4 regions of the Promicromonospora kroppenstedtii genome follow, and region 2 is predicted to be linked to each of the others. Evidence: riboswitches for the same ligand, from Rfam matches in the RefSeq annotation. Region 2 holds a riboswitch; each other region holds the start of a gene.
The links. A riboswitch is a leader RNA that binds a small molecule or an ion and turns the genes downstream of it on or off. The one in region 2 is predicted to bind cyclic di-AMP.
Positions count from the first base shown of each region.

Region 1: linked by a shared signal. The riboswitch ahead of ACH47X_RS13530 (C40 family peptidase) and the one ahead of ACH47X_RS21570 (C40 family peptidase) in region 2 are both predicted to bind cyclic di-AMP.
Region 3: linked by a shared signal. The riboswitch ahead of ACH47X_RS13260 (M15 family metallopeptidase) and the one ahead of ACH47X_RS21570 (C40 family peptidase) in region 2 are both predicted to bind cyclic di-AMP.
Region 4: linked by a shared signal. The riboswitch ahead of ACH47X_RS01660 (C40 family peptidase) and the one ahead of ACH47X_RS21570 (C40 family peptidase) in region 2 are both predicted to bind cyclic di-AMP.

Region 1 is NZ_JBIRYI010000007.1:267,385-275,135, reverse strand. It holds gene serC (phosphoserine transaminase) at 1-668, opposite strand, end outside; gene ACH47X_RS13535 (metal-dependent transcriptional regulator) at 752-1,468, shown strand; cyclic di-AMP (ydaO/yuaA leader) riboswitch at 1,634-1,826, shown strand; gene ACH47X_RS13530 (C40 family peptidase) at 1,877-2,629, shown strand; gene ACH47X_RS13525 (universal stress protein) at 2,792-3,784, shown strand; gene ACH47X_RS13520 (aminotransferase class I/II-fold pyridoxal phosphate-dependent enzyme) at 3,859-5,103, opposite strand; gene rocD (ornithine--oxo-acid transaminase) at 5,153-6,526, opposite strand; gene ACH47X_RS13510 (HMG-box domain-containing protein) at 6,603-7,382, opposite strand; gene ACH47X_RS13505 (OsmC family protein) at 7,385-7,751, opposite strand, start outside.
Region 2 is NZ_JBIRYI010000015.1:18,111-25,861, forward strand. It holds gene ACH47X_RS21530 (endonuclease/exonuclease/phosphatase family protein) at 1-282, shown strand, start outside; gene rsmD (16S rRNA (guanine(966)-N(2))-methyltransferase RsmD) at 349-984, shown strand; gene coaD (pantetheine-phosphate adenylyltransferase) at 981-1,487, shown strand; gene ACH47X_RS21545 (YceD family protein) at 1,662-2,216, shown strand; gene rpmF (50S ribosomal protein L32) at 2,219-2,413, shown strand; gene rnc (ribonuclease III) at 2,460-3,248, shown strand; gene mutM (bifunctional DNA-formamidopyrimidine glycosylase/DNA-(apurinic or apyrimidinic site) lyase) at 3,241-4,449, shown strand; gene ACH47X_RS21565 (NAD(P)-dependent oxidoreductase) at 4,541-5,518, opposite strand; gene ACH47X_RS21570 (C40 family peptidase) at 5,636-6,508, opposite strand; cyclic di-AMP (ydaO/yuaA leader) riboswitch at 6,510-6,661, opposite strand; gene ACH47X_RS21575 (phytoene desaturase family protein) at 6,817-7,751, shown strand, end outside.
Region 3 is NZ_JBIRYI010000007.1:213,669-221,419, forward strand. It holds gene ACH47X_RS13250 (cryptochrome/photolyase family protein) at 1-993, opposite strand, end outside; gene ACH47X_RS13255 (HIT family protein) at 1,128-1,568, shown strand; gene ACH47X_RS13260 (M15 family metallopeptidase) at 1,704-2,570, opposite strand; cyclic di-AMP (ydaO/yuaA leader) riboswitch at 2,653-2,804, opposite strand; gene ACH47X_RS13265 (NADP-dependent oxidoreductase) at 2,924-3,862, opposite strand; gene ACH47X_RS13270 (MarR family winged helix-turn-helix transcriptional regulator) at 3,987-4,508, shown strand; gene eno (phosphopyruvate hydratase) at 4,543-5,850, opposite strand; gene ACH47X_RS13280 (MarR family winged helix-turn-helix transcriptional regulator) at 6,001-6,423, shown strand; gene ACH47X_RS13285 (cupin domain-containing protein) at 6,420-6,770, opposite strand; gene cmtR (Cd(II)/Pb(II)-sensing metalloregulatory transcriptional regulator CmtR) at 6,845-7,267, shown strand; gene ACH47X_RS13295 (heavy metal translocating P-type ATPase) at 7,264-7,751, shown strand, end outside.
Region 4 is NZ_JBIRYI010000001.1:369,426-377,176, reverse strand. It holds gene ACH47X_RS01685 (histidine kinase) at 1-663, opposite strand, end outside; gene ACH47X_RS01680 (serine hydrolase) at 667-2,718, opposite strand; gene ACH47X_RS01675 (hypothetical protein) at 2,916-3,470, shown strand; gene ACH47X_RS01670 (SDR family NAD(P)-dependent oxidoreductase) at 3,483-4,241, opposite strand; gene ACH47X_RS01665 (FAD-binding oxidoreductase) at 4,513-5,862, shown strand; cyclic di-AMP (ydaO/yuaA leader) riboswitch at 6,071-6,226, shown strand; gene ACH47X_RS01660 (C40 family peptidase) at 6,227-7,057, shown strand; gene ACH47X_RS01655 (purine-cytosine permease family protein) at 7,191-7,751, shown strand, end outside.

The DNA.
Region 1 (7,751 bases), on a different contig from region 2:
CAGCGGCCCGAGGCCTCGATCCGGGCGGCCCGCTCGACGGCGGCAGGGGACAGCACGGCGAGCCACAGGCCGCCGTCGGCCGCGAACGCCTTCTGCGGGGAGAAGTAGTAGGCATCGGTCTGGCGCAGGTCCACCGGCAGCGCGCCGGCCCCCGACGTCGCGTCCGTGAGCACGATCGCGCCGTCCGGTCCGGACGGGCGCAGCACCGGGGCCATCGCGCCCGTCGAGGTCTCGTTGTGCGGCGTGGCGTAGGTGTCGACGTCGTCGGCCGGCTCGAGGTAGGCCACGGCGCCCGGCTCCGCGGTGATCACCTGGGAGGGGTCGAGGAACGGGGCGCGCGACGTGGCCGTGGCGAACTTGCCGCCGAACTCGCCGAACGACGCGTGCTGCGCCTTGCGCTCCACGAGGCACAGGGTGGCCACGTCCCAGAAGGCGGTCGCGCCGCCGTTGCCGAGCGTCACCTCGTAGCCGTCGGGCGCACCGAGCAGCTCCGTGACACCCTCACGGATGCGGCGAACCAGGTCCTTCACGGGTGCTTTCCGGTGCGACGTACCGAGCACGTGGGCGTTCGCCACGAGATGATCTACCTGTCCCGGGCGCACCTTGGAAGGGCCTGAGCCGAAACGGCCGTCGGTGGGCAGCAGGTGTGTCGGGATTGTCAGTGGCACAGAACTAGACTAGAACCTGGGCCGACGCCCGGGGCGCCGAGCCCACGGGCGACTGGGCGGCTGCGCGCATGACGGGAGCTGACGTGACGGATCTGATCGACACCACCGAGATGTACCTCAAGACGATCTACGAGCTCGACGAGGAGGGCATCACCCCCCTGCGCGCGCGCATCGCGGAGCGTCTGGGGCACTCCGGACCGACGGTGTCGCAGACGGTCGCGCGCATGGAGCGCGACGGGCTCGTGATCGTGACCGGTGATCGCCACCTGGAGCTCACGGAGCTCGGGCACGACAAGGCGATGCGCGTGATGCGCAAGCACCGCCTGGCGGAGCGCCTGCTGACCGACGTGATCAAGCTCGACTGGGAGCACGTGCACGTCGAGGCGTGCCGCTGGGAGCACGTGATGAGCGACCTGGTGGAGAAGCGGCTCGTGGGCCTGCTCGACCACCCGCACCACGACCCCTACGGCAACCCGATCCCAGGCCTGTCGGAGCTGGGCGAGGCCTACACGGACGTGCCGTTCCTGGCCGGTGTGATCTCGCTGCCCTCGGCGTTCGAGGCCGCGGCCAAGAAGGGCGTGAAGGGCGAGCCGCTCGCGGCGTCGCTGACCCGCATCGCGGAGCCCCTGCAGACGGACGTCGAGCTGCTGGCCCGCCTGTCCGACGCCGGCCTCGTGCCCGGCTCGCGGATCACGGCGGAGCTCAGCGACGGTACGTACACGGTGACGGTCGACGGCGCCGGGACGGCGCTCGAGCTGGGCGAGGACCTGGCCCGGCACCTCTTCGTCGCCACCGCCTGATCCGGTTGCCCCGGTAGGTGGCGACGGGGGTGCGAAATGGCCCCTTTTGCCGGAAAGGTGTCACCCTCTGTCCGACACGCCATGACATTCGTTGCCGGAACGTGACATCGGGGGTGACGTCGGGTACGTTCGGACCGCTCCCGCGGAGTTTATTCCGAGGGAGTCTCCGGACGGACGCCGAACTCTGTCACCGGCCGGGGCCCCAAGACGACCGCATGACAGAGGCGGGGGACCCACCATCGGGCGCCAGGGTGCGTCCTAGGGGTGAAGCCGGGCAATCCTTCGGGAGCGCACGGCCGGGTGATTTCTCCCACCCGAACCCGACAGCTGACCTCGAAGGCGTACAAGGAGAGGTACTACGTGACTGCACGTACCACCCGCGCACGCCATCGTGCTGCGCGTCGCCCTGTGACTCCGCTCACCGAGCTCGCCCAGAACGCCGCCGTCGGTCGCCGTACCGCGGTCGCCGCCGCAGGTGGCGCGCTCCTGGTCTCGACGTTCGGTGGCGCGATGGCTGCGCAGGCCGCTCCGCTGGAGACCGGCCCCGCCAAGATGAACTCCGTGGACCTCAACGCGCTGACGTCGCAGGCCCGTGAGTCCCTGTCCAACGCTCCCGTCGTGACCGTCGCGCCCGACGCCGAGCTCAGCGTCGAGAAGTCCGCCGTCTCGGTGGTCTCCGCTGCCGACAACGAGGACTATCAGGCCGAGCTGGCCGCCAAGGAGGCGGAGGAGGCCGCTGAGGCCGCCGCCGCCGAGGCTGCCGAGGCCGCTGCCGCAGCCGCCACTACGGTCTCGACCGCATCGTCCGTCGACGTCCCGGCGTCGGCGATCGGCAACTCCGTGATCTCCATCGCCAGCCGGTACATCGGCGTTCCGTACGTCTCCGGTGGCAGCAGCCCGAGCGGTTTCGACTGCTCGGGCTTTACTTCTTACGTCTACGGCCAGCTCGGTATCTCGCTGCCGCACTCGTCCTCGGCGCAGTCCGGCTACGGCACGCAGGTGCCGGCGTCGGAGGCACAGCCGGGCGACCTGATGTGGACCCCCGGGCACGTCTCGATCTACGCCGGTGGCAACACCATGATCGACGCGTCCAAGCCGGGCACCGTGGTCGACTTCCGCACCATCTGGCAGTCGAACCCGACGTTCATCCGCCTGGGCTGATCGCGGCCACGTAACACCTCGCTGAGCGCCTGTCCGGTCACGACCGGGCGGGCGCTCTGCTTTGCCATCTTTCTGCAGACTTTTTGCCTCCGGTTACCCGATACCGGTGCTCCGCCGGTAGCGTTGGAGGGCAAAGGTGCACTGCCGTAGAAAGGACTGGCGATGACACGATCCGAGGTCGTACTGGTCGGGGTGGACGGATCGGCCGCGAGTCTGCACGCGCTGGACTGGGCTACCGCCTACGCACACCGCGTGGGCTGGGCGCTGCACATCGTGTGCAGCTACTCGTTGCCGTCGTTCACGGCCGCGTCGCTCGACGGTGGGTACGCCGCCCTCGACGACACCACCATCCAGGAGGGCGCCAAGGCGGTCCTGGTCGAGGCGGAGAACCGCGTGGCCGACGCCGGGGTGCGCGCCACGACGGAGGTCGCCACCGGTGACGCCGCCGGCGTGCTCGTGGAGCTGTCCGCCGACTACGGGCTTGCCGTCGTGGGCACCCGCGGCCGAGGAGGTTTCACGGAGCGTCTGCTGGGTACGGTGTCGTCCGCGCTGCCGGCGCACGCGAAGTGCCCGGTGGTCGTGGTCCCGCTGCGGGCAGAGACCAACCGGGGCGTCTCCTGGACCCCGCCGGACCTCAGCTCGGGTGAGCCCGGCACCGCCGCCGGCTCGGCGGACGACGCCGAGAGCGACGTGGCCCCCGGGGCAGCGGAGATCCGGGAGGTGCGCCGCATCGTCGTCGGCGTGGACGGGTCGCCGCAGGCCGAGCGGGCGCTGCAGCATGCGATCGTCCAGGCCAACGCGTGGGGCGCGGAGCTGACCGCCGTCACCGGCGTGCCCGTGGGCAACGCGGGGATGCTGGCGTGGCTGCCGTCGTCGATCGACCGGGAGCAGGTCCTGGCCGACATCGGGGCCGGCATGGACGTGCTCGTCGACCGGTACGAGGCCGAGAACCCGGGCCTGCGCATCCGGCGCATCGTGCTGGACGGCACGGGCGCGGAGCTGCTGACGGAGTTCTCCACGGCGTCGGACCTCGTCGTCGTCGGTTCGCGCGGCCGCGGCGGGTTCCGCGGGCTGCTGCTGGGCTCGACGAGCCAGGCGGTGCTGCACCACGCGGCCTGCCCGGTGCTCGTGGTCAACAAGCACTGCCCGGACTGACCGGGACCCTGAACGTGTCAGACCCTCAGGTCACCGCAGTGACCTGAGGGTCTGACCCGTCAGAGATGGTGCGATCAGGCCTGCGCGGCCTCGGCCGCGGCGAGCAGCACGCAGGTCGCGACGCCGTCCATCGCGGTACGGACTTCTTCCAGCGGGGGCATCGACGGTGCCAGACGCACGTTCTGGTCCTGCGGGTCCTTGCCGTACGGGTGGGTGGCACCGGCGGGGGTCAGGGCGATCCCCGCCTCCTTGGCGAGCTGCACCACCCGGGCGGCCGTGCCCGGTGCGACGTCGAGCGACACGAAGTAGCCGCCCTTGGGCTCGGTCCACGACGCGATGCCGTAGCCACCCAGGCGCTCGGTCAGGATCTCGACCACGGCCTCGAACTTCGGCGCCAGGATCGCGCGGTGCTTGCGCATGTGGTCGCGCACGCCGTCGGCCGAGCCGAAGAACATCGCGTGCCGCAGGTGGTTGAGCTTGTCCGGGCCGATGGAGGCGACCGACAGGTGCTTCTTGAACCACGCGATGTTCGCCGCCGAGCTGCCCAGGAACGACACGCCCGCGCCCGCGAACGTGATCTTGGACGTCGAGGCGAACAGCAGCACCCGGTCCGGGTGGCCGGACTCGGCGGCCAGCGCGATCGCGTTCGGGCTGGTCACCTCGTCGTCGGTCAGGTGGTGCACCGCGTACGCGTTGTCCCACAGGATGCGGAAGTCCGGGGCGGCGGCAGGCATGGAGACCAGTGCGCGGGCGACGTCGGCGCTGATGACCGCGCCGTCCGGGTTGGAGTACGTGGGCACGACCCACATGCCCTTGATCGTGGGGTCGGTCGCGACGAGTGCGGCCACGGCCTCGGCGTCCGGGCCGTCCGCCGTCATCGGCACCGGGATCATCTCGATGCCGAAGGCCTCGCAGATCGTGAAGTGCCGGTCGTAGCCCGGCACCGGGCAGATCCAGCGCACCTTCTCCTCGCGCGCCCAGGGCTTGGGTGAGTCGGGGAAGCCGAACAGCTCGGCGAACGCGACGACGTCGTGCATGGTCGTGAGCGACGCGTTGCCGCCCGCGAGGAGCTGCTCCACGGGCACGTCGAGCAGCTCGGCGAAGATGCGGCGGATCGTGATGCCGCCGTCCAGCCCGCCGTAGTTGCGCACGTCCGTGCCGGTCTCGTCGGTGTGCACGCCCACGCCGGGCAGGGCCAGCATCGGCTCGGCGAGATCGAGCTGCTCGGCGGACGGCTTGCCGCGCGTGAGATCCAGCTTCAGGCCCTTGGCCTGAAGCTCGGCGTAGGCCTGCTGGAGCTGCGCGAGGTCCGGGAGCATGACGGTGTTGTGGGACGACGTCGTAGTGGTCACCCCCGGGAGAATACGCTCAGCCGGCGGCCGGTGACAGCCGTGACCGGCGGCGCTTGCGGGGCGGGGTGACTTCTGCGTCTGGGATGTCTGACGTGTCCGTGGATGGGGCAGTTGTGCTGTCGCCGTCCGACCCGTCGTCGGCCGGCTCCTCGCCGGCACCGCCGCCCGGACCGCCGTCCCGCAGCGCCACCAGGGACTCCTCCAGGATGTCGAGCGCCATCTCCAGCTCGGGCTGCACGATCGACAGCGGCGGCGACAGGCGGATGGTCGAGGCGTGCGTGTCCTTGGCGAGCACACCCCGCTCCAGCAGCGCCTCGCACAGCTCACGGCCGGTGCCGAGCTTCGGGTCCACGTCGACGCCGGCCCAGAGCCCGACGCAGCGCGCGCCGGTCAGCAGACCCTGGTCCACGAGCGCGTCGAGCCGCTCCTGGAGCACCTTGCCCGACGCCGCGGCGCGGGCCTGGTACTGCCCCGTCGAGAGCAGGTCGAGTGCGGCGATGCCGACCGCGCATGCCAGCGGGTTGCCGCCGAACGTGGAACCGTGAGTACCCGGCGTGAGGACGCCGAGGATCTCCGGCTTGCCGACGACGGCCGAGACCGCAACGATCCCGCCGCCGAGCGCCTTGCCCAGACAGACCAGGTCCGGCTGCACGCCCCAGAGCTCGCAGGCCAGGGTGGTGCCGGTGCGGCCGAGACCCGACTGGATCTCGTCGGCGACCAGGGCGATGTTCTTCTCGGCGGTGAGGGCGCGCAGGCCGGGCCAGAAGTCGTCCGGCGGGATCACCACGCCGGCCTCGCCCTGCACCGGCTCCATGAGCACGGCCACGGTGGTGTCGTCGACGGCGTCGGCCACCGCCTGCAGGTCACCGAACGGCACCCGTACGAAACCAGGGCCGAACGGGCCGAACCCGTCGCGCGCGACCGGGTCGTCCGACAGCCCGACCAGGGTGGTGGTGCGGCCGTGGAAGTTGCCCCCGGCGATCACGATCTTCGCCTGGTCCTCGGGCACGCCGCGCACGTCGTAGCCCCACTTGCGGACCGCCTTGATCGCGGTCTCCACGGCCTCGGCGCCGGTGTTCATCGGCACCACGAGGCTGTCCTCGCCGCCGGTCGTCAGTGGGCCCACCACCTCGACGAGCCGCTGGGCGAACTCCTCGAGCCGGTCGTGGTCGAACGCGCGGGACGTGAGGGTGACCTGGCGCAGCTGCGTCATCGCAGCCGCGACCAGCCCCTGGTGCAGGTGCCCGAAGTTCAGGGCCGAGTACCCCGACAGGAAGTCGAGGAACTCGTTGCCGTCCGTGTCCCATACGTGTGTACCGTGCGCCCGCGCGATCGTGACCGGCAGGGGATGGTACGTCGGGGCGAGTGCGCCGTGCGTCGTGTCCGCCATGACCCGCAGCCTAGGTCGGGTCCCGGAATCCTGCCTCGCCGCCCGCTAATATCGGCGGCTCGGCGCCGGGAACGACCTACCTCTGCTCGATGACGCGCGGGAAGCGGTCCGGCGGGGGGCCGAACGCGGCGCGGGACTGCGCGATGACGGTGTGGCCGAGCGCACGGGCGCCGACCAGGCCGACCACGGCGCCGATGCCGAACGGCAGGATGCGGCCGAGCAGCAGACTGCCCTGCTTGGCGATCTGCTTCTTGATGAACTGGTGGGTCAGCGCCTTGTTCACGCGCTGGAGCGTGCCGCGCGGCATGCTCGTGAGCAGCACCTTGCCCCACGCGACGCCAGATCCCCCGATGGCGTCCTCGACATCCTTGGCGCCCTTGTCACCGAGCACGGTGGCGAGCAGGAGCGCCCGCCGGCGCGGGACGTCCTGCACGTCGATCCCGTGCACGTCCGCGACGGCGAGGGAGAACGCCGCGGACGACGCGAAGAACGTCGCCACGTCGCTCGTCGACAGCGCGACGCTCGCCGCGGTGCCGACCGCGGGGATCGCGGCGGCCGCGCCCACGGCACTGCCCGTGGTCTGGATGACCCGCATGTACTCCTTCTCCAGGAGCTTGATGATCTCGGCCGGCGAGGCGTCGGGGTTCCGGGCGCGCACCTTGTCCACATGCTTGTGGATGGTCGCCGACGGGATGGTCACCGCTCGGTCCACCAGGTGGTCCAGCGGGCCGTCCGGCTTGTAGTTGAGCCAGTCCGCCTTGGTGACGTGCAGCGAGCCGTCCGGCTTGACGAGCGCGTCGCCCGGGGTGGCCTTGCCGTTGGACTCGGCTGCGGTCAGCTTCTTGTCGTCGGTCATGGTCAGCCCTCCGGCTGGTTGAACTGCGCGTCCGGGATCCGGGCGCCCGCCTTGAGCGTGCGCCCGACGGTGCAGGCCTTGTCGATCGACCGCTGGGCGATCGTCAGGAGCTTGGCGCGGTCCTCGTCGTCGAGGGCGGACAGGTCGATCTCGAACTTCTCGGTGAGCACCGGGTACCGGTCCTCTGCCATGTCCTTGGGGTCCTCGACGCGGATGGTCGTCTGGTAGTCGTCGCCCAGGCGACGCGCGAAGGCGCGGTCGCTGCTCATCCCGGCGCAGGCGGCGAGCGCGACCTTCAGCAGCTCGCCGGGCGTGAACACCGCACCGGCGCTGGCCGGTCCGATCTCGACGCGCGCGCCGCGGGCCGAG
Region 2 (7,751 bases):
GCGCTCCAGCTCGCGGAGGCGGTCGACGCGGAGCAGGGCGACACCGTCATCGTCGCGGGGGACCTGAACGCCGTGCTGGCCGACGACGCGATCGCGCCGCTGACGAACCTGGTCACGGCGCCGGCCACGGGCTTCGAGCTCACCTATCCCACGGTGTTCCCGGTCGCACAGATCGACCATGTCCTGGCGCGCGGCGCGACCGTCACGGAGACCCGCGCCCTGCCCCGCACGGGCAGCGACCACCTCCCGGTGGTCGCGTACGTCGACACCCCCTGGTCCTGACCGGCCTGAGTCTCCGGCACCCGTCGGGTCCCGGGGCCTTTCCGGGCGCGGGTTAGGGTTTTCGGCGTGACCAGGATCGTTGCGGGTTCGGTGGGCGGGCGGTCCATCGCGGTGCCCGCGAAGGGGACCCGCCCCACCAGCGACCGTGTCCGTGAGGCGATCTTCTCCCGGCTGGAGCACCTCGACGTGCTCGACGGCGCCCGCGTGCTCGACCTCTACGCCGGCTCCGGCGCGCTCGGGCTGGAGGCGGCCAGCCGCGGTGCGACGGCGGTGACGCTGGTGGACAGCGCCCGCCCCGCGGCCGACGTCGCCCGTCGCAACGTCGCCGCGCTCGGCCTGACCGGGGTGCGCGTCACGACCGAGACCGCCGAGCGGTTCGCGGCCTCGCTGGCGACCCAGGCGGCCGGGCCCGGCACCGGCACCGGCGCGGGGTCCGGCATCCGCGCGCCCGGGCTGGACCTCGTCTTCCTCGACCCGCCGTACGATCTCGCCGAGGATGCGCTCGCCCTCGTCCTGACGCACCTGGCCACGCCCGGCGTGCTGGCCGACGGCGCCGTGGTCGTCGTCGAGCGGTCCACCCGCACCCCGGAGCCCGCCTGGCCTGCCGGCCTGGCCCCGTTCGCGCGCAAGGACTACGGCGAGACGGCGGTCTACTACGCCGAGCCGTCCGACGCACCACCGTCGGATAGCGTGGGCGCGTGACCACAGTCGTCTGCCCCGGGTCCTTCGACCCCATCACGCTCGGCCACCTCGACGTGGTCCGCCGCGCCGCCACGATGTTCGACGACGTGGTCGTCGGCGTCGCGAAAAACCCCGGTAAGTCGGGCCTGCTGGACCTGGAGACGCGCGCCGGCCTGGTGCGCGCCGCCCTGGAGTCGTCGGGCGAGCCGGGTCTGGTCCGGGTGCGGGTCGCCGTGGTGCCGGGGCTGCTGGTGGACTTCTGCCGGGAGATCGGCGCGGTCGGCGTCGTCAAGGGCCTGCGCGGCGGCGGGGACTTCGACGCGGAGCAGCCGATGGCGCTCATGAACCGGCACCTGTCGGGTGTCGAGACGATCTTCCTGCCAGGGGACCAGCGCTACGCGCACGTCGCGTCGTCCCTGGTCAAGGACATCGTGCGGCACGGCGGCCCGGTCGACGACCTGGTCCCGGCGGGCGTGCCGGAGGTCCTTCGGGCCGCGCTGGGGCAGCCCGCCGCGGGCTCGTGAGGCCTCTCACTCGGCACGGGCGCGCGTAACGCCCGTTCCATGTCGTAGGATTGCTTTTTGGTCCCTGGCGTGACGTCGTGCGCCGGTCCAACCCCCTTCATCGTCCGATCGGACGCTGTCCTTCTCCTGCCCTCATCGGAGCCCGTCATTTCCCGCGAACCGAACTCGCCGCTCGTGCTCGACACGCACGAGCTCTCTCGGCGTGCCGGATCGATGCGCACGCACAGCGCGACCGTGCAGGCGCCGTCGGACCTCGGTACCGCCGTGATCGGTATCCCGGAGGGCTCTGACCTGGAGCTGGACCTGCGGCTCGAGTCCGTGATGGAGGGAGTGCTGGTCTCCGGCACGGTCCGCGGCATCGCCAAGGGCGAGTGCAGCCGCTGCCTCGACGACATCTCCCGTGAGCTCACGGTCGACGTCACCGAGCTGTTCGCATACCCCGAGCGCGCCGCTGCGTCGGCCGAGGCGGGGGACACGGACGTGGAGGACGAGGAGTCCGTCCTCGAGGACGACATGGCCGACCTGGAGCCCTCGCTTCGGGATTCGGTCGTGACTGCACTACCATTTCAACCGTTGTGCCGGGAGGACTGCCCTGGCCTGTGCTCCGAGTGCGGAGCGCGCCTGGCAGACGACCCCGGTCATCACCATGACGTTGTCGACCCTCGCTGGTCGGCGCTACAGAGCATGCTCGAATCTACGAGCGTGTCGGACGAGACGAAAGAGAGCTAGCCGTGGCTGTTCCGAAGCGCAAGATGTCGCGCAGCAACACCCGTGCGCGTCGCTCGCAGTGGAAGACCACCGCAGCGACCCTCACGACCTGCCCGCAGTGCCAGGCCAACAAGCTGCCGCACACGGCGTGCCCGACGTGCGGCACCTACAAGGGCCGCACGTACCGCGACGCCCTGAAGACCGTTCACGCGGGCTGACGTGGCCAAGGGCGGGACGTCGCCGGCAAGGCCGGAACCTACCGCGCTGCTCGAGAAGCTCGGGGTCCATCTGGACCCCGAGCTTCTTGTGCTGGCACTGACCCACCGGTCGTTCGCGCACGAGGCCGGGGGCATCCCCACCAACGAGCGCCTGGAGTTCCTGGGCGACACCGTGCTGGGGCTCGTGGTCACGGAGGCGCTGTACCGGCGTCATCCGGACCAGTCGGAGGGCGACCTGGCGCGCATGCGCGCCGCCACGGTGTCTCAGCGCGCCCTCGCTGCGGTGGCGCGGAACCTCGGCCTGGGCAAGTACGTGCTGCTCGGCAAGGGTGAGATCCGCACGCGCGGCTTCGAAAAGGACTCGATCCTGTCCGACACGGTGGAGGCCCTGATCGGCGCGACGTACCTGTCGCACGGCCTGGAGACCTCGCGCGAGCTGGTGCACCGGCTGGTGGACTCGACGCTCGACGTCGCCGCCGGCCTGGGCGCCGGCCTGGACTGGAAGACCTCCCTGCAGGAGGCCTCCGCCGAGCGCGGCCTCGGTTCGCCGGACTACATCGCCACCTTCGAGGGCCCGGAGCACGCGCGCGTGTTCCACTCCACCGTCGTGATCGACGGTGTCACCTACGGGTCCGGCTCCGGCACGGCGAAGAAGCACGCCGAGCAGGGCGCCGCCGAGGAAACCTACCGGGCCCTGCTGGAGAAGTTCCCGCTGCCCGGCGCGGACGCCGACGGCAAGGCTGCTGACAACAAGTCGGCCGAGAACAAGCCGGCCGAGAACAAGCAGGCCGACGGCAGGTCCGCCGCGAGCAAGGCGCCGGCCGCCGGTGCCTGAGCTGCCCGAGGTCGAGACCGTCCGCGACGGTCTCGACCGCCTGGTCGTCGGCGCGACGGTGCGCGACGTCGAGGTCTTCCGCGAGTACAGCGTCCGCAGGCACGACGGCGGACCGGATTCCTTCCGCGACCAGCTCGCCGGACGGCGGCTGGCGGCTGCCGTGCGCCGCGGCAAGTTCCTCTGGCTGCCGCTGACGGAGCCCGGCGACCCGCAGCCTGGGCCCAACCCTCCGGTCGAGCCCACGGCGCCTGTTGAGCCCACAGCGAGTGTTGAACCCGCAGCGCCTGTCGGGCCCTCGGCGCCGGCCGAGACCCGCCCTGTCGCCGCGCTGCTCGCGCACCTCGGGATGTCGGGCCAGCTCCTGGTGCGCGGCGCGACGGCGAGCGAGGATCCGGCGCAGTCCGCGGCGGAATCCACCGGCTCGGCCCCGGACACATCGACCCAGGCCGCACCGGCACCCGCCACGGACCCGGCGATCGCGGTCGACGCGTCGATCGCAGTCGACGCGGTGACCGGCGATCAAGCCGCGCCGACCCCGTACGGGGCCGCGAGCCCCGAGGACGACTGGAAGCACCCGCACCTGCGGGTTCGCCTGCACCTGGACGACGCGCCGTCGGGCGCGCGGTACCTCGACTTCGTGGACCAGCGCACGTTCGGGCACCTGAGCGTCCAGGACCTCGTGCCCGACGGCGCGAGCGCGACCGTCCCCGCCGGGTACGGCTCCGACCTGCCCGTGCTGCCCGGGCCCGTGGCGCACATCGCCCGCGACCTGCTCGACCCGAACCTGGACCTGGACGCCCTGGTGAGCCGGGTCCGTCGTCGGCGGACGCAGGTCAAGCGCGCCCTGCTGGACCAGACAGTGGTGTCCGGCGTGGGCAACATCTACGCCGACGAGGCGCTGTGGCGGGCACAGGTGCACTGGGCCCGGGCCACGGACAAGCTCAGGGCGGCGGACGTGCGCCGCGTGCTGGACTCGGCGGCCGAGGTGATGCGCGAGGCGCTGGTCCAGGGCGGCACGAGCTTCGACGAGCTGTACGTCAACGTGAACGGGCAGTCGGGCTACTTCGACCGGTCGCTCGCCGTGTACGGGCGGGAGAACGAGGAGTGCCGCCGCTGCGGCGCGCTGGTGCGCCGGGACGCGTTCATGAACCGGTCGTCGTTCAGCTGCCCGGTCTGCCAGCCCCGCCCGCGCGGCCTCTGACCCCCCGCACCTCCCGTTGAGTGCTGGCCATTTGTTGTTTCCGAGCTCCCGGAACAACAAATAGCCAGCACTCAACAGGAGGGAGGGCGGGTCAGCGGGGGGCCACGTTGCGGAGGGCGCCGCCCGTGCGCCAGGCCGTGAGCTGCTCGGCGAGGAAGCGGGCCGCGCCGCGGGGCCGCCCGCCCGCGACGTGTGGCGTGAGGATCAGGTTCGGCACGTCCCACAGCGGGGAGTCCGCGGGCAGCGGCTCGGTCTCCATGACGTCCAGCGCCGCACCCGCGAGCCGGCCGGAGCGCAGGGCGTCCTCCAGCGCGGCCTCGTCGACGGTCGCACCGCGGCCGACGTTGACGAACCGTGCGGTCGGGGGCAGCAGGCTCAGCAGCCGGGCGTCGAGGATGTGCCGCGTGGCGGGCACGGCCGGCAGCAGCGAGACCAGCAGGTCGGTCTCGGCCAGCAGCGCGTCGAGGCCGCCGGCGTCGACCACCGGGTACCCGGAGCGCTCGCCCGCACGCGAGGCGACGCCCGTGACGCGCGCGCCCAGCGCGGTCAGCAGCGGTGCCAGGCGGAGGGCGATGGAGCCGAAGCCCCAGATGGTCACGCGCGCGCCGTCGAGCGTGTACTCGCGGCCGGTCACGCCGTCAGCCTGGGCGAACGCGATCTCCTTGGCCCAGCGGTGCTCCCGCTGCGCCGTCAGCGACGCGTCGATGCGGCGCACCGACGCCAGGATCAGGGCCAGGGCGTGCTCCGTCACGGTGTCGTCGTGCAGGGACTGGCCCGACGAGATCACGACGTCGGGCGCGAACCCGGAGCGCAGCGCGACGTCCGGGCCCGCCGACAGGGTCTGCACCCAGCGCAGCTTGGTGAGACGCTCCGCGGCGTCGGCCACGACCTTGGGCGGGCTGGACCACGTGACGAGCAGCTCCGCGTCGGTGTGCTCGGCGGGGATCGGCTCGGTCATCACGTAGGTGGCCACGGTGTCGGTGCCGCCGGGTGCGAAGGAGGCTCCGCCGTCGGGCAGCAGGGACGGGAAGTCGAGGTCGAAGGGCACGTCCGGTACGAGGATCTTCACGCCGGGGACGTTACCGGACGGGGCGACGAAGCAGAGCGCCCGTCCGGCCGGTCCGGGAGGTGCTCCCGGTGCGGCCGGACGGGCGCTGCGTCCTGCGAGTGGTGCCTGGGCGCCAGGTCAGCCCGTCACCCGGATGAACACCGGGTTGTTCTGCCACATCTCCGTGTAGTGCACGGGGACGCCCTCCTGCTGGGCCTCGACGACCATGCCGTCGCCCGCGTAGAGCGAGACGTGGCCGGACGTCCAGACGATGTCGCCCGGCTGGGCCTCCGCGGCGGAGACCTGGTAGCCGACCGTCGACATCGAGGCCGAGCTGTGCGGGAGGCTGATCCCGAGCTGGGCGTAGACGTACTGGATGAGCCCGGAGCAGTCGAAGCCGCTGGGGGAGGCTCCGCCCCACACGTAGGGCACACCCACGTACTCGAGGGCGAGGTTGACGGCCTGCTGGCCCAGGTCCGCGGACGACGCGGCGGCCGCGGCCACCGCCTCGGCCTCGGCGGCCGCTGCCTCAGCGGCGGCCTTCGCCTCCGCCTCGGCCTTCGCCTTGGCTTCTGCCTCGGCCTTGGCGCGCGCCTCGGCCTCCGCCTTCGCCTTGGCCTCGGCGATACCGGCCTTGGTCTCGGCGTACGGGGTCACGCTGACGCGGCCCTGCTCGGCCCAGAAGTCGGCGTCCTGCGCGACCTCGACCTTGGTCACGAGGTTCTCGGCGAGACCCGCGCGGGCCGTGCTGTCGAACGTCTTGTTGGCGAGGGTGGTCTGGGTGTGGGACTCGGCAGGAGCGGTGTGGGCGGTCTGGGTGAAGACCGACGCGAGCATGCCGGAGGTGACTACCGCGATCGCGCCGGTACGGGCGGCGTTCTCGGCTGCTGTCTGGGTCAGAGCGGTGAAGGGGGTGAGGGCGGGGCCCTCGGCGCGATGCCGCGCCCGGTTGCTGGGTCGGTTTACCTGGTCGTCCGCCCAGTCGTGGGTGCGGTCGGTGAGTACGGTCACCAGTGATCTCCTCGGACGCCTACGAAGTGAGCTGTCGGGTTCGGATGGGGAGAGCAATCACCCGGCCTCACTAGGAGGCTTCACCCCGAGGACACTCGCGTGCCCGGCTTACCTGGTTCCCCCGCCCCTGTCACGTTCTGGCTGCTCAGGACCGGTGACAGGGTTCGGCGTCCGGACCTGGACCTACCCGTTGCTGGGGAGGCGAGATCGACCGTACTCGTCCGGCGCGCAATTGTCACGATTAGGTCACATACCGTCTTGTGATGGAACGTCCCTGGCAATGAGTGCCCCGTGCCACCATGGCGTGCATGTCCGATTCCACGCTTGACGCCCTGGGCGCCCGGTACGACGTCGTGGTCGTGGGCGCCGGTCACAACGGCCTCACCGCGGCGGCCTACGCGGCCCGTGGCGGGCGCTCGGTCCTCGTCCTGGAGCGCGCGGACCACGTCGGCGGCGCCGCCGTCTCCGCCCGCCCGTTCGCGGGCGTCGACGCCCGCCTGTCCCGCTACTCCTACCTCGTCTCGCTCCTGCCGCGTCGCGTGGTCGGCGAGCTCGGCCTGCCGATCCGCCTCGTGCGCCGGCGGTGGTCGTCCTACACCCCGGTGGCCGACGGCGGCCTGCTCGTCGACACCCAGGACGACGCCGCGACGCGCGCCTCGTTCCGCCGGCTCACCGGGTCCGACGCCGACTTCGAGGCCTGGGGTCGGTTCTACGCGATGACGGCCGAGGTGGCCCGCCGCCTCGCGCCCACGCTCACGGAACCCCTCCTCCCGCGCTCCGCCGTCCGCGACCTCGTCACCGACGGCGTGGGCGCCGAGGCATGGCGCGCCCTGTTCGAGGAGCCCCTCGGTGAGGTGCTGCGCCGCACCTTCGCCGACGACGTCGTGCGCGGTGTCGCCGCCACCGACGGGCTGATCGGTACGTTCGCGGACCTCGACGAGCCGTCCCTGCGGCAGAACCGCTGCTTCCTGTACCACGTGATCGGCAACGGGACCGGCGACTGGGACGTCCCCGTGGGCGGCATGGGGGCCGTCTCGGGCGCCCTGCGCGACGCCGCCGTGGCCGCCGGCGCGACGATCGTCACCTCGGCCACGGTGACCGGGGTGGACCCGGGGGCCGTGGGCGCCGAGGTCGCCTGGACCGACGCCGGCGGGCGCACCCGGGGCGTGACCGCCGGGCACGTGCTCGCAGGCTGCGCGCCGGCCGAGCTGGACCGGCTGCTGTCGGGGGCCGGGCGGGGGGC
Region 3 (7,751 bases), on a different contig from region 2:
GTTGTGCATCCAGCCCTCGGCCAGGAGCTGGCGCATGCCGGCGTCGACGACGGGGTAGCCGGTGCGGCCCTCACGCCACGCGTCGAACAGCCGGTCGGCCTCGGGACCGCTGTCGGTGGCCAGGGCGTCGAACGCACGGTCGTAGTTGTGCCGGGCGGAGTCCGGGCGCTGGTCGAGCACGTCGGCGTAGAAGTCGCGCCAGGCGAGCTCGTTGCGGAACGACTGGGCACCGTTCGACCGCTTGGCCGCGATGTCGGCGAGCAGGCTGCGCGGGTGCACGCAGCCGTACTTGAGGTAGACCGACATGCGGGAGGTGCCGGGCTGGTCGGGCCGGTCCCGGCCGTCCGCGTACTCCTGCAGGTGGTCACGCACGAACTCGTCCCACCGCCGGTGCGCCGCCGCCTCCCCCGGTTCGGGCAGGTCGGCGTCGACTGCGGGCTGGTCGGGGATCTTCGTGGACCGGACGTGGACCGTCGCCGGGTCGATCCAGTCCAGGTAGCCGGCGTCGGTGTCCGCGGGGGCGCGCCAGCCGTGGTCGGCCCAGGCCCGGCTGAACGGGGTGAACACCCGGTAACGGCCGCCGTCCCCGGACAGCACCCGCCCGGGCGCGACGGCGTAGGGCGAGCCGGTGCGCACCAGCTCGCGGTCGGCCTTCGCGAGCGCCTGCTCGACGTCGTTGTCCCGGGCCTGGCCGTAGGGGCCGAAATCGGCGGCGACGTGCACCGTCCCCGCGCCGACCTGCTCCGCGACGCGGGGCACGACCTCGACGGGGTCGCCCTTGACGACCAGGAGCCGGCCACCCAGGCTCTCGTCCAGGTCGCGCAGGCACCCGTACAGGAACCACAGGCGCGCGTCCCCGGCCGGCCCGAGCAGGCGCGGGTCGAGCACGAACAGGGCGAGCGCGGGGGTGCCCTGGCCCGCGGCGAGGAAGGTCGGCTGGTCGGCGACGCGCAGGTCGCGCCGGAACCAGATCAGCGCCGCATCATCGGTCATGCCGCCCACGGTACGGGTGCGGCGCCCGGCTCGCGCCCGGGTGAAACGGCCCGCAGTACGCTGGCGAGCCCAGCGCGGACAGGAGGCGTCCGCCGACGTCGTCCGCCGCGCACTCGACTGCCGGGAGGCACGTCCTGCACAACCACGAACCCGCTGGCTACGACTGCCCGTTCTGCGACTTCACCGCGGAGCGCGAGGCCGAGGTGGTCTACCGGAACGACCGCGTCTTCGCGATCATCGCGCCCCGATGGTGGCCGCGAAACCCCGGCCACGTGCTGATCATCCCGGTGGCGCACCACGAGAACCTCTACGACCTGCCGACCGCGGACGGTCACGCGGTCTTCGACGCGACCCGGCTGCTCGCCCGGGTGATGCGCACCGCCTACGACTGCGCGGGCGTCTCGACCCGGCAGCACAACGAGCCCGCCGGCAACCAGGACGTCTGGCACTTCCATCAGCACCTCTTCCCGCGCTACCCCGGCGACGACCTCTACGGCACGCTCCCGGAGCCGGACTGGCTCCCGGTCGAGCGGCGCCGGGCCTACGCCGCGCGGCTGCGGGACGCGCTCGGCTGAGGTGGCGCTGCGCGCGTGGGCTGCGGGGTGGTCGGCTGGTCGGCAGCATGTCAGGTGGTCGGCAACCCGGGTTGCCGACCACCTGACATCCTGCCGACCACACTGTTCAGGCGGGCGCGCGGTGAGCGCCGCGCCTCACTGACCCTTCTGCGCGACCGCGGCGGTGAACTCCCAGTGCCACGGCTCGTACGGGCCGACGCCGCCCGCCTGCGCCCAGCCCGGGTTGTCCCAGCCGAACTCCGGCGCGTTGGCCTTGAGCCAGTCCCAGCGGTCGCCGGCGTAGCCGTCGGCGCAGATGTCGATCGCGAGGCCCCAGCCGTGGTTGGACGTGCCCGGGGTCGCCGTCAGCGTGGGCTTGGCGGCCTTGGCCGTCACCTGCGCCGCGTAGCTGCGGTAGCCGTCGGTGATGCAGATCGCCTCGCCGAACTGCTCGGTGTACGCCTGGTTCAGGCGGGCCAGGGCCACGGCCGCGTCCGCGCGGATGGCGGGGTACCCGTCCCACAGGTCGCACAGCTCGCTGGCCGGGATCTGGCCGTTCGTGCCCGCGCCCGTGGCCACGCCGTCGCAGCCGGGCAGCACCGGCGGGGCGTCGACCTCCACCGCGGAAGCCTCCTCGGCCGGGAGCACCGCGTCCCGGGGAACGGTCACGCCGGCGGACGCCCCGAGCGACGAGCGCTCCTGGCTCCGTGAGGCGCCGCTCTGCCGGTCGGCCAGCGCGGCCGCTGCCGCGCTCTGCGTGCCCTGCCCGTCGGCCGCCGCGGCGGCGTCGCCCCCGAGGGCGATCTCGCCCGTGGTCGGCGCCCCGAAGGAGACGGCGGTGAACGACGTCGTCGAGGCCAGCGCGAGGCCGACACCGATCTTCAGCGGCAGCCGGCCCCGGACCGACGGGCGCGGGTGCCGCACCGGGGCGGCGGCGTGCCGGCCCTTGCTGTGGCGCCCGCCGGCCCGTCGCGCCGCACGCCCCGTGGGCTCCGGCAGGGACCGCTCGCGCCCGTGCCTCATCGGGTTCCCCGGGATCGGGCGCGGCACGGCAGGACTGGCTGACCGGGGACGCGTGCGCGCCCGGGGAAAGTCGATGGCATGGAGCATCTCCCGGCGCCTGCGAGGTTAGCTGTCGGGTTCGGGTCGGAGACTGACCCGGCCGGCGGCCGAAACCGCACGACTCCACCCCGAGGACACCTAGGTGTCCAAAAGTGGGTCCCCCGTCCCTGTCATGTGGTTCGTCGGTACCCCCGGCGGTGACAGGGCTCGGCGCCCGCCGGGACGTCCCGCGGTGCTGCGGGCCGCAACGAATGTACCCCGCTCTGGCAAAGATGTCACGAAATAGTAACGAAGGCCGGATGTGGGCTGTCCCGTCAGACGGCGGGCGGGACCACCACGACCTTGCCGTGGACCTGCCCCGCGTCGGCCTGATCGTGGATCGCGGGCAGCTCGTCCAGCGGCACGCGCCGGGCGATCTCGACGCGCAGGTCGCCGCTGTCGACCAGGGCGACCAGGCCCAAGAGCACCTCGGCGTCGGGGTGGACGAATACTGTCGCCGCGCGCACGCCCCGCCCCTCGTCGCCAGGAGTCTGCACCCTCGGCGTCGTGGAGACGACGACGCCGCCGTCGCGGACCCGGGCAGCCAGGGCCGTGAACCCCTCGGGGGTGATCGGGGCCAGGTTGAGCAGCACGTCGACGGGCTCGGTCACCGCGTCGAGCACCGGGCCCGCCGTGTGGTCGACGATCTCGTCCGCCCCGGCCGCCTGGACGATCTCGGCACTGCGCGGGCTGGCCGTCGCGATGACGTACGCGCCGGCATGCTTTGCGAGCTGCACGGCGTAGCCGCCCACCGGGCCACCGGCGCCGTTGACCAGCAGGCGCTGACCGGCCCGGAGCTCGCCGGCCTCGAACAGTGCCTGCCAGGCGGTGAGCCCCACCGACGGCAGCCCGGCGGCGTCGGCCAGCGGGATCCGCGTCGGGGCCGCGACCAGGGCGTCGGCCGGCGCGACGACGTACTGGGCCGCCGAGCCGTCGGCCGTCATCGGGAGGAACCCGACGACATCCTGCCCCACGGCGAGGCCGTCCACCCCGTCACCGAGCGCGTCGACCGTGCCGGAGACGTCGTAGCCCGGGACATGCGGCAGCGCGATCGGGATCGGCAGGAATCCGCCGCGCATGCCGCCGTCGGCCGGGTTGAACGCCGAACCGGCGACGCGGACGAGCACCTCGCCGGCGCCGGGAACCGGCCGGTCGACGTCCTCGTAGCGCAGAACCTCGGAGCCGCCCGTCTCGTGGAACCGAACTGCCTTCATGATGCCGTTCCCTTCGGTCATGTGCTTCGGATTCGAAGCAACTGTCGAGCACGCTAGCACTGCTTCAAATTGGAAGCAAGTACTTCGAGTTGGAAGCATCGGACGCGCTGGCTAGGCTGGCGACGTGACCTCGACACCACCGCCCCTCGATGCGACGCAGCTGGGCGCGTACTTCGCGCTGATCGAGGCGAGCAGCCTGCTGAAGCACTCCGTCGAGCAGCAGCTGCGCGAGGCCGGGGACCTCAGCTACGTCCAGTTCCAGCTCCTGGCGACCCTCGGGGACGCCCCGACGGGCAGCCGGCGGATGACCGACCTCGCCGACGGCGTCGTCTACAGCCGCAGCGGGCTGACCTACCAGGCCCAGGCGCTCGAGAAGCGGGGCCTCGTGACCCGCTCGCAGTCCGCGGACGACGAGCGCGGCGTCACCGTCACCATCACCGACGACGGGCGCGCCGTGCTCGCGGAGGTCTTCCCAGGCCACGTCGGCCTGCTCGACGACCTGCTGTTCGCCCCGCTGTCCCGCGCCGACGTCGAGACGCTCGCCGACATCCTCGGGCGCGCGCGCGACCACATGCGGAAGACGCCGCCGCGGTCGGCGGGGGCGCGGCGGCGTCGGAAGGCTGCGGTGACGGACGACTCGCGATGAGGTACACCGTCTCGATCGAGCGCCCCGGGCGTGGTTACGCCCGCGCCAGCGCCGAACGACCCGCGAAACGGCCCGACTCCCCCAGCTCCTCCTCGATCCGGATCAGCTGGTTGTACTTCGCCGTCCGGTCCGACCGTGACAGCGAGCCGGTCTTGATCTGACCGCAGCCGGTTGCCACCGCCAGGTCCGCGATGGTCGTGTCCTCGGTCTCGCCCGACCGGTGCGACATGACGACCGTCCAGCCGGCCTCGTGCGTGGTGGTCACCGTCGCGAGCGCCTCGGTCAGCGTGCCGATCTGGTTCACCTTGACCAGGACCGAGTTGGCGACGCCGGTCCGGATGCCCTCGCGGACCAGCGCCTCGTTCGTGCAGAAGACGTCGTCGCCGGTGAGCTGGCAGCGGTCCCCGACGCGGGCCGTGAGCGCGCGCCAGCCGTCCAGGTCGTTCTCGGCCATGGGGTCCTCGACGGACACCACCGGGTAGGCGTCGATGAGCCCAGCCAGGTAGTCGGCGTGCTCGGCGGGCGTACGGTGCACGCCCTCGCCCGCGTAGTCGTACACCCCGTCGCGGAAGAACTCCGACGACGCCGGGTCCATGACCAGCCCGACGTCCACGCCGGGCCGGTAGCCGGTGCGCTCGATCGCGGCCACCACGAAGTCGAGGGCCTCCTCGGCGGTCCGCAGCGCGGGGGCGAACCCGCCCTCGTCGCCGACGCCCGTGGAGTGGCCGGCCGCCAGCAGGTCGCGGCGCAGGGTGTGGAAGACCTCGCTGCCCATGCGGACCGCCTCGGCGAAGGTGTCCGCGCCCAGCGGCGCGATCATGAACTCCTGGAAGTCCAGCGGGTTGTCGGCGTGGGCGCCGCCGTTGACGATGTTCATCATCGGCAGCGGCAGCAGGTGTGCGGCGTCCCCGCCGAGGTAGCGGTAGAGGGGCTGGCCGTGGGCCACGGCGGCGGCCTTGGCGGTGGCCAGCGAGACGCCGAGGATGGCGTTGGCACCGAGCCGCGACTTCGTGGCCGTGCCGTCGAGCTCGATCAGGGCGGCGTCGAGGCCGGCCTGGTCCGCCGCGTCCCGGCCGCGCACCGCTGCCGCGATCTCGCCGTTGACGTGGCCGACGGCGCGGTCCACGCCCTTCCCGTGCCAGCGCGCGGGGTCGCCGTCGCGCAGCTCCAGGGCCTCCCGGGCACCGGTCGAGGCGCCCGAGGGAACCATCGCGCGCCCCAGGGATCCATCCGTCAGCACGACGTCGACCTCGACCGTCGGGTTGCCCCGGCTGTCGAGGACCCGACGGGCTCGCACCGTCTCGATCGCGGCGCTGACGGTTCCGGCTGTTGTTGCGGACATGGGAGTCCTTCCCGTTGTCGTGTGCCGGGCACGGCTGCGACGACGCTGGCGCTGAGCCCGACAGCGCCAAACCATACAGCAAGACTGTGCAGTTTAGGTGTACAGGTTAGGTGCACAGTTCTCCTGGGGACCGAAAAGGTAAACTGACCTGTGCCCACCCCGGAGTCAGCCGCCACCGCCGCCGAGCTGCGTACCGCGATGGGCAAGCTCACCCGGCGCGTCAAGCACGAGGACCGCATCCCGCTCGGCCAGATCGCGGTGCTCGGCGCGCTCGATCGCGACGGCGCCATGACCACCAGCGACCTCGCCGCCGACCAGCGTGTACGCCCGCAGTCGATGGCCCGCGTCGTCGGACTGCTGATGGAGCAAGGCCTGATCACCCGCCGGGCGCACCCGACGGACGGCCGCAAGTCACTGGCCGAGCTGACCGACGCCGGCCGCGCCGCACTCGAGGCGGAGCGCGGCCGCAGGGCGGGCTGGCTGGCGCAGGCCATCGAGGCCGAGCTCACGGACGAGGAGCAGGCGGTACTGGCCCGGAGCGCGGCTCTGCTGGAGCGGCTGGCGACGCACTAGCGGTCGGTGACCACCTTGTCGTCGACCGCGGGACCACGGATGGTCAGGCCCCGGGCCGGGTACTGAACGGCGACGAGGGCATGGGAAACGCCCGCGCCGACGGTGACCGCCTCACCGGCCGCCACCGTGACCCGCGATCCGGCGACCTCCAGCTCGATGGCGCCCTCGATCACGACGTAGACCTCGTCACTCGTCCGGTGAAGGTGGGTCCCGTCGTCACTGAAGGGCTCGTCGACGCGCCAGTGCAGGACCTGGATCCGATCGGAGCGGAAGCCGTCGTCCGACGGCGGCTGCGGGCCGGCGATCACCGTGAGGCGACCGTCGAGGGAGATCCTGCTGTACGACATCCGGGCAGTCTGGCAGGGTGCCGACCCAGCCCCAGAGGCTCCCGAATGGTCAGCACACACTGTATGGTCAGCCCATGCTGACCATAGCCTCGCGCCTGGACGTGCTGAACCGACTGGGCCGCGCGATGGCCGACCCGACCCGTTCCCGCATCCTGCTCTCCCTCCTGGACGCACCCGGGTACCCGGCGCAGCTCTCCCGCGACCTGGGTCTGACCCGCTCGAACGTGTCGAACCACCTGGCGTGCCTGCGCGGGTGCGGCATCGTCGTCGCCACGCCGGAGGGTCGCCAGACCCGGTACGAGATCGCCGACCCGCACCTGACCCGCGCGATCGGCGAGCTGGTCAAGACCGTCCTCGCGGTCGACGACGGCGCCCCGTGCGCGGACGAGAACTGCGACGTCCCGCTGTGCTGCGGGCCGGGGGCGGAGACCGTGCCTGACGCTGCTGCCGAGGCTGCGGCCGAGCTCGGGCGCGAGGCCCGGGAGGTGCTGCGGTGAACGACATCTGCTGTGGCCCCGATCCCCAGGAGACTCCTCGGCAGCACGGGCCCGCGCTCCCCGTCCGCGACGTCTCCGGCCGGCCCGGCCCGGGCGACGACGAGCACCATGACGAGCACGACGACCACGGGCACGGCGACGAGGACGCAGGCCCCTGGTGGCGTGACCCGGGCATGCTGCTCCCGATCGCCTCCGGCGTGTTCCTTGCGGTGGGCTACACCCTGGAGCGGGCCGGCGTCACGACCGCCTCCGTCGTCGTGCTCGCCCTGTCCCTGCTGGCCGGGGCCTGGACCTTCGTCCCCGGGGCGATCCTGCGGCTGGTGCGCGGGCGCCTCGGCGTGAGCCTGCTGATGACGATCGCCGCCGTCGGCGCGGTGCTGCTCGGGCATGTCGGTGAGGCCGCCGCACTGGCCTTCCTGTTCTCCATCGCCGAGGCCTTGGAGGACCGGGCGATGGACCGCGCCCGCGACGGGCTGCGGGCGCT
Region 4 (7,751 bases), on a different contig from region 2:
GGTGGTGGCCTCCTGCGTGCGCACCACCTCGGCGGCCCGCAGCCGGACCAGCTCGGTGTAGTTGCGGCGGGTGGCCACCGTGGTGCCGACCAGGGCGCTGACCATGTAGGTGAGCAGACCCGAGACCAGGTGGTTGAGCACCGGCATCAGCAGGTCGTTCCCGGTGACCAGGGCGGTGGCCGCGGCGGCGAGCGCCGCGACCGGGGCGGCCGCGGCCGTCACCGCGAGCGCCCGCCGGACCGGCAGCAGGGTGCCGACCGTGTAGCCCGCGATCATCTGCGGGACGCCGCCGACGGACAGGTCCTCGGGCGAGACGGCGGTGATGACCACCTGGCAGGCCACCACGAGGGCGAGGCACAGGACGGGTCGGACCCGGCGCAGGACGAGCGGTACAGCCTGGGCGCACGCGGCGGCGATCAGCACCACCCCCTGCACCGGTCCGACCGTGAGGCCCTCCACGCCCAGCACGAACTCGAACAGCCCGAGCAGCAGGGTGCCCGTCACGACCAGGATCACCGCCGCCAGGAGGGCGTCGCGGGCGACCGGACCGGTCAGCCCGAGCCGGTTCAGCAGCGCGTCGAGCCGGCGGGGACGAGCCGGGGCGATCATGTCGTCGAGCGTCGTGGGGCCGTCCGTGGCGGGCACCCTGCCTGTCGTGGGCATGGCTCAGTACGATACCGACGGCGCGAGCAGGCGGAGGTCGACGGCGTACCAGGCCGCCGCGGCCAGCGCGAGCACCACGAGCACGGTGCCGAGCACGCGGCGCCAGCCGTGCCGGTGCCGGACGGCGCCCACAACCTGGAGCACGGCGGGGATGATGCCGAGCGCACCGAGTGCCTGGACCACCTGGAGCTGGCGCAGGGACGCCTCGGGGACTTCCTGCAGGCTCATGACGGTCTGCACGGTGATCGCCCACCCGACGAGGGCGAGCACGGTGGCGATCGCCGCGATCTTGGTCAGGATGCGGGTGACGCGCCCGGTGCCCTGCGGCAGGGACTCGTGGCGGACGCGTCGCCGGATCGCGCCGACCGGCCAGGCGACGGCGGCCACGAGCAGGATCAGCGCGGAGACGCCGAGCACGGGGAGCACCACGCCCGGGGCGCGCTCCGGCGCGCCGGGCAGCAGGGTGAAGGCCCCCTCGTAGACGATGGCCTCGACCTGGCCGTCGGCCACGCGCATGGCGAGGGTGCGCTGGCCGTCGACCTCGCGCCACACCCAGGGCTCGACCTCCTCGTACAGGGCGGGCGTGACGGCGCCCGGGCCGGGCGTGATGAGCAGCCGGCCGTCGGCCCGTGCGGTGAGCTGGGTCGGGCTGAGCACGTCGAGGGCTGCGAGGAAGTTGCTCCGCACGCCGCGCGAGGAGACGTAGGAGCCCTCGGCGAGGGCGGCGTGCTCGCGGGCGGTGTCCTGGTCGACGGTCGTTCCGGGGGCGGGGGTGACCGCGGCGTCGTCGGCCGGGAAGTAGCGGTCGGTGAAACCCTGGAGCACGGCCTCCCGCAGGGGCACGGTGGCGTAGCCGCCGGTGCCCGAGCTGTTCAGCGAGATGAAGATGCCCGTGCGCTCCTCGGGGTAGAGCTGCAGGTGGGAGTGGAAGAACTGGGTGTCGCCGCCGTGGCCGATGATGCGGTGGCCGTTGCGGCTCTCGTCGAAGAACCCGAGCGTCATGCGGGGCGCCGCGGCGAGGTCGCCGAGCGTGCTCTCGTCGAGCGCGGGCGAGTGCATCTGGTCGAGCGTCGCGGGCTCCAGGAGCGGCCCAGCGCCCGGCTCACCGAGCTGGGCCAGCATGAAGCGCGCCATGTCGGGCGCGGACGCCGTGAGCGAGCCGGCCGGCGGGGTGCCGACGATCTCGAACTGCCCGGGGGCGACGTCGGACGAGGTGTAGCCCTGCGACATCCGGTCGGTCAGGTCGCCGGGCAGGGGCTGCACGAACGTGGACGACGTCATCCCGGCGGGCTCGAAGATGTTGCGCTCGACGTACTCCTCGAACGGGACGCCGCTCACCCGCTCCACGACGTACCCGGCCAGGGCGTTGCCGTAGTTGGAGTAGGCGGGGACGGTGCCGGGCTCGTAGACCTGCTCGGGCGGGTCCTGCGCCAGCGCGTCACGGAGCACGACCGGCTGGTCGCCGAACCCGATGAGTCCCCCGACCCGCTCCTCGAAGCCGGCGGTGTGGGTGAGCAGGGTGCGCAGCGTGATCGGTTCGTCGAACCGGCGCGGCACGTCGAAGTCGAGGTACTCCGCCACGTCGGTGTCGAGGTCGAGGTCGCCGCTCTCGACGAGCTGCAGCACCGCGGTCGCGGTGAACAGCTTGGAGACGGAGCCGGGGCGGAACAGGGTCGTCTCGGCGTCGACGGGCACCGCGTCGCCGCCCGTGGTGCCCGTGTCGGCGTGGCCGTAGCCGCGCGTCGTGAGGATCTCGCCGTCGTGCACCACCGTGACGACGCCGCCCGCGATGCCGGCGCTCTCCAGCGCGGCCGGCAGCAGGCCGTCGAGCCAGGCGTCGACGTCGGACGCCACCAGGTCGTGCTCGCCGGCCGGGGCGCTGACCGGCGGGGCGGGCGTCGGCGGTTCAGCGGCGGTGGCGGCTGTGGCGGCGGCGGGCGCGCCGGCGAGGACGAGCGCCGTCAGCACGCCGAGGGCCGCGAGGGCGCGGCGGGCGCGGCGCGGTGGGGCGCCGTCGGGCCGCTCGGTGGGTGTGTGGTCGTGGGTCGAGAACATCGTCGCGCTCCTCGCGCTCGGCAGGTGTTCGGGCTGGTCCGGGGGTGTTTTTCCGGACGTGACCAGCCTGTCCGGCCGCACGGTCGAGCACATCGCCCGCAGGCAGGCACTCCGTCTACGACCTTTGGCGGAGGCTGCTGGGGGCGCCTTGCGACTTCTGGGGCGAAACTCACCCCCACGTGGATAGGCTCTGCGCCGTGATCACCTCGGAGATGGTGTCGATCCTGTCGGTGGGGCTGCCCGCGCTCGGTGCCGTGGTGTCGGCGTTCGCGGCGTTCCTGGGCGTGGTGCCCGGCACGGACCGCAAGCTGCACCGGCTCGTGACCATCCACCGGGACATGCCGGCGGGCGAGGGCAGGGACGCCCTGGAGGACTCGATCAACGAGCTCGCGGTCCGCGCCGCCCGCCGCGCGGTCGGCGGCCGCACCACCGCCAAGCAGCGGCCGCGCCGCAGGCTGGACGCGGGCAAGGTGATCGGCGCGATCATGATCGTGGTGGTCGGCGGTGGCATCGCCTGGGTCTTCTGGTGGCTCGGGTCGCTGATCCCCCTGCCGTTCCTGCAGTGGGTGCTGTGGGTCATCGCGATCCTGGTGACCCTCTTCACCACGTTCGTCGTGACGCTCGACAACGTGTTCAAGGACGAGAACGGCGACAGGACGGACCGGTCCGCTAAGGGCACGACGAAGGACAAGGACGCGAAAGAGCCGGCACCGGAGGACGCTCCGGTACCGGCTCCCGCCGACGGGGTCTGAGCCCCGGGGCCATCAGTGCGCCGAGTAGCCGCCGTCGACCAGGTGGTAGCTGCCCGAGATGAAGGACGCCTCGTCGCTCAGCAGGAACAGCGTGAGCGCTGCGACCTCCTTGTCCGTGCCGAGCCGCTTGGTGGCGTGCTCGTTCTCCAGCGCGGCCAGCGCTTCCGGGCTGAGCGAGGCCCGCACGAGCGGGGTGTCGATGAAGCCGGGGCCCACGGCGTTGGTGCGCACACCCTGCTCGGTGTACTCCAGTGCGGCCACCTTCGTCAGGCCCACCAGCGCGTGCTTGCTCGCCACGTACGCGGCGTTCTCCGCGATGCCGACCGAGCCGAGCACGGAAGCCATGTTGACGATCGCGCCGCCGCCGGCCTCGACCATGGCGGGCAGCTGGAAGCGCAGGCCGTAGAAGACGCCGTCGAGGTCGACCGCGCGCACGCGGTCCCAGGCGGCGACGTCGTACTCGCCGATCTTGGCGGGCGGCGCGCCGATGCCCGCGTTGTTCACGGCGAGGTGGAGCGCGCCGTACCGGCCGACGGCGAAGTCCACCGCGGCCTTCGAGTCCTCGGCCTTCGCCGTGTTCTGCGCGAACGCCGCCGCCGTGCCGCCGGCCGCGACGATCTGGTCCACCACGGACTGCGCGGACTCCAGCTTGATGTCGGTCACGACCACGGAGGCCCCCTCGGCGGCGAGCTCGCGGGAGATCTCCGCGCCGATGCCGCTGCCGCCTCCCGTGACGATCGCTACCTTGCCCTGGAACCGGTCCCTCGTCATCGTGCTCTCCTCGCTCTGGTCCGGACGGCACCTGCCGTCTCCTTCAGTCCTATCCCATGGTTGCCCCGGGCGACTACATGCATCGTCATGATGTGAGGAGACAGACAGCCCCGCTCAGCACACCACGGCGCGCGCCGGCGTGCCCGGGGGTGGCCGCCGTCCGCCGTCCGCCCCGGAACGGCGTGAGCCAGGCCACACGGCCCCCCGGTCACAACTTCCGCCCCCGTCGAGTCAATCCTTCGTTCGGCACCCCCGCCTGGAAGGAAACGTCATGACCTCAGCACTCGACACCCTCCGCCGTGACTTCGGCGGCGACATCATCGAGCCGGGCGCGGCCGACTACGAGTCGGTGGCCCGCTCGCGGCTCGTGGTCGGCAGTCCGGCCTACGTCCTGCGCCCCAAGTCCGTGGCCGACGTGCAGGCGGCCGTCCGCTTCGCGGCCGGCTCCGGGCTCGCGCTCTCGGTCCGCGGCGGCGGCCACAGCTTCCCCGGCTTCAGCACCAACGACGGCGGCATCGTCGTCGACCTGAGTCCGCTCGCGACCGTGGAGGTCGTCGACACCGAGCGGCACCTCGTGCGGATCGGTGGCGGCGCCCACTGGGGCGACGTCGCGGAGGCTCTGGCGCCGCACGGCCTGGCGATCTCGTCGGGCGACACCAAGAGCGTCGGCGTCGGCGGGCTCACGCTGAGCGGCGGTATCGGCTGGAAGGTCCGCAAGCACGGCCTGGCCCTCGACAACCTGGTGGCCGCCCAGGTGGTGACCGCGGACGGCGCGGTCGTGACCGCGAGCGCCGACGAACACCCGGACCTGTTCTGGGCGATCCGGGGCGGCGGTGGCAACTTCGGCGTCGTGACGTCGTTCGAGTTCGCGGCGCACCGGACCACGCGTGTCTTCTTCGGCAAGGTGTCGTTCCCCGCGAGGGAGGCCGCCACGGTGCTCCAGGGCTGGGCGGACTACCTGCGCACGGCCCCGGAGGAGGTCACGTCCATCGCCAACCTCGCCAACCCGCAGGCGGGCGGGCCGGAGGCCCCGGTGGAGGTGCACGTGGCGTTCGACGGCGACGACCCCGACGCCGCCGCGGCGGCGCTCGACCCGATCCGCCGGCTGGGGACGGTCGTCGCGGACGACGTCGCGCTGATGGACTACGCGGACGTCCTGGTGGAGGGCGGCACGCCGCCGCCCGGCATCCACGTGATCGCGCACGACGGCCTCGTGGACCACGAGTCGGTCCGGGAGACCCTGCGGATCCTGGCCGAGGTCGGCACGTCGGCAGGGGCGCCGTCGATCTCGATCCGGAGCCTCGGGGGCGCCACGGCCCGGGTGCCCAGCGACGCCACCGCCTACGCCCACCGGGAGGCGGAGCTCATGGTCACGACGTTCACCGGAGGCCCGGCGCCGGTGATCGAGGCCGCCCGGCCGGTGCTCGACGGACTGTGGGGCCGGCTCGCTCCGCACCTCAGCGGTGCGTACGCGAACTTCCTCACGACGGCCGATGAGACCGACGTCACAGCCGTCTACCCGAAGTCGACCTACGAGCGGCTCGCGCGGGTCAAGGAGCAGTACGACCCGAGCAATCTCTTCGCCCGCAACCACAATGTGCGACCTGGACGGATGTCCTAGTCGGGACCTTCGGCCCGGTGGGCGCCGCCCGGACTCCGGGCGGCGCCCACCGTTTAGCGCAGGTCGGACATTACGGTCAATAGATCCATCGCCTGTCCGAGTCGTCCGTAACGCGATCGTGACTTTCGGGCCGAGGTTCGTTACCGTCGGTCCGGCTCGCGGGGAATTCCGTGGGCACTCGAGGTGGACGCCGAGCCCTGTCACCACCGCGAGATCTGCTCTGAACAGATGACAGGGACGGGGGAACCAAGTACGTGGGCACCGCGAGGTGCCCTTGGGGTGAAGCCGCAACCAGCACGACGCGGCCGGGTCATTCTCCGATCCGAATCCGACAGCTCACCTCGTAGGCGCCGGGAGAAATGCTGTGAGTACACGCACGCCCGGGCGCCATCGTGCTGCCCACCCGCCCATCACCCCGCTGACCCCGTTCTCGCGTGCCGCAGCGCGCGGAATCTCCGCGACCGCCCGCCGTGGCGCGGTCGTCGCAGCCGGATCGGGACTCCTCGTCTCGCTGCTCGCCGCCCCGGCCCACGCCGCACCGGCGGACGAGCCCCAGGCCACCACCGCCGAGCTCAAGGCCGTCAAGGACGCGGTGCGCGACGCCGCCCAGGAGTCGACCACCGCGGACGTGGCCACCGCCGCGCTGACAACAGCCAAGGTGGACACCGCCCCGGCCGTCAAGGTCGCCTCCGACAGCGAGTTCACGCTGGAGACCGGCACCATCAAGGTGACGCCGGCCCCCGAGCCGGAGCCCGAGCCCGAGCCGGAGCCCGTCGTCGAGGCGGAGCCCGCCAAGGCCGAGACGACGGCGGCCCCCGCCGCCGAGAAGACCGAGAAGAAGGCCGCAGCGCCGGCCGCCTCCTCCGGGTCCAAGATCGTCGACATCGCCAGGCAGTACATCGGCGTCCCCTACGTCTGGGCCGGTTCGACGCCCGCCGGGTTCGACTGCTCGGGCTTCACGTCCTACGTCTACGCCCAGATCGGCATCACCCTGCCGCACTCCTCGGCCGAGCAGCGCTACGCCGGCACCGAGGTCTCGGCCGCCGACGCACAGCCGGGCGACATCATCTGGTCTCCGGGCCACGTCGCGATCTACGCCGGCAACGGCATGCAGATCGAGGCCCCGGTTCCCGGCCAGACCGTCCGGGAGTCCAAGATCTGGCAGGACAGCCCGGTCTACCTCCGGATCAGCTGACGCCGCAGGTCGGCCCCGCCCGACCCCGGCTCCTCACGTGAAGGGCCCGCACCGTCTCGGTGCGGGCCCTTCGCGTGTCCCCCCACGGCCCCACCCTCGCCCTCACGGGGCACCGGGTGGCAGGATCGCCACCATGAGCTCACCCACGAGCGTCGAGACCAATGCACTGAACACCATCGACGAGGCCGAGCGGCGCGGGTCGCCACGCAACCTGTTCTGGCCCTGGTTCGGCGCCAACGTCTCCGTGCTGGGACTCGGGTACGGCTCCTACCTGCTCGGGTTCGCCGTGTCGTTCTGGCAGGCCGTGGTCGTGGGCGTCGTCGGCATCGTGGTGTCCTTCCTCTTCTGCGGGTTCATCTCGCTGGCGGGCAAGCGCGGCTCGGCGCCCACCATGGTGCTGTCCCGGGCCGCGTTCGGCGTGCGGGGCAACAAGCTGCCCTCGCTGCTGTCGTGGATCCTCACGGTCGGCTGGGAGACGGTGCTCGTCGCCCTGGCCACCCTGGCGACGTCCACGGTGCTCGGCACGCTCGGCTGGGGCGGCGGCACGGTCACCAAGGTCGTGGCCCTGATCGTCGTGGCCGGGATCGTGGTGGTCGCCGGCGTCTTCGGGTTCGACCTCGTGATGCGGCTCCAGGTGGTCATCACGGTGCTGACCGCCGTGCTCACCGTCGTCTACATCATCCTGGTGGCCGAC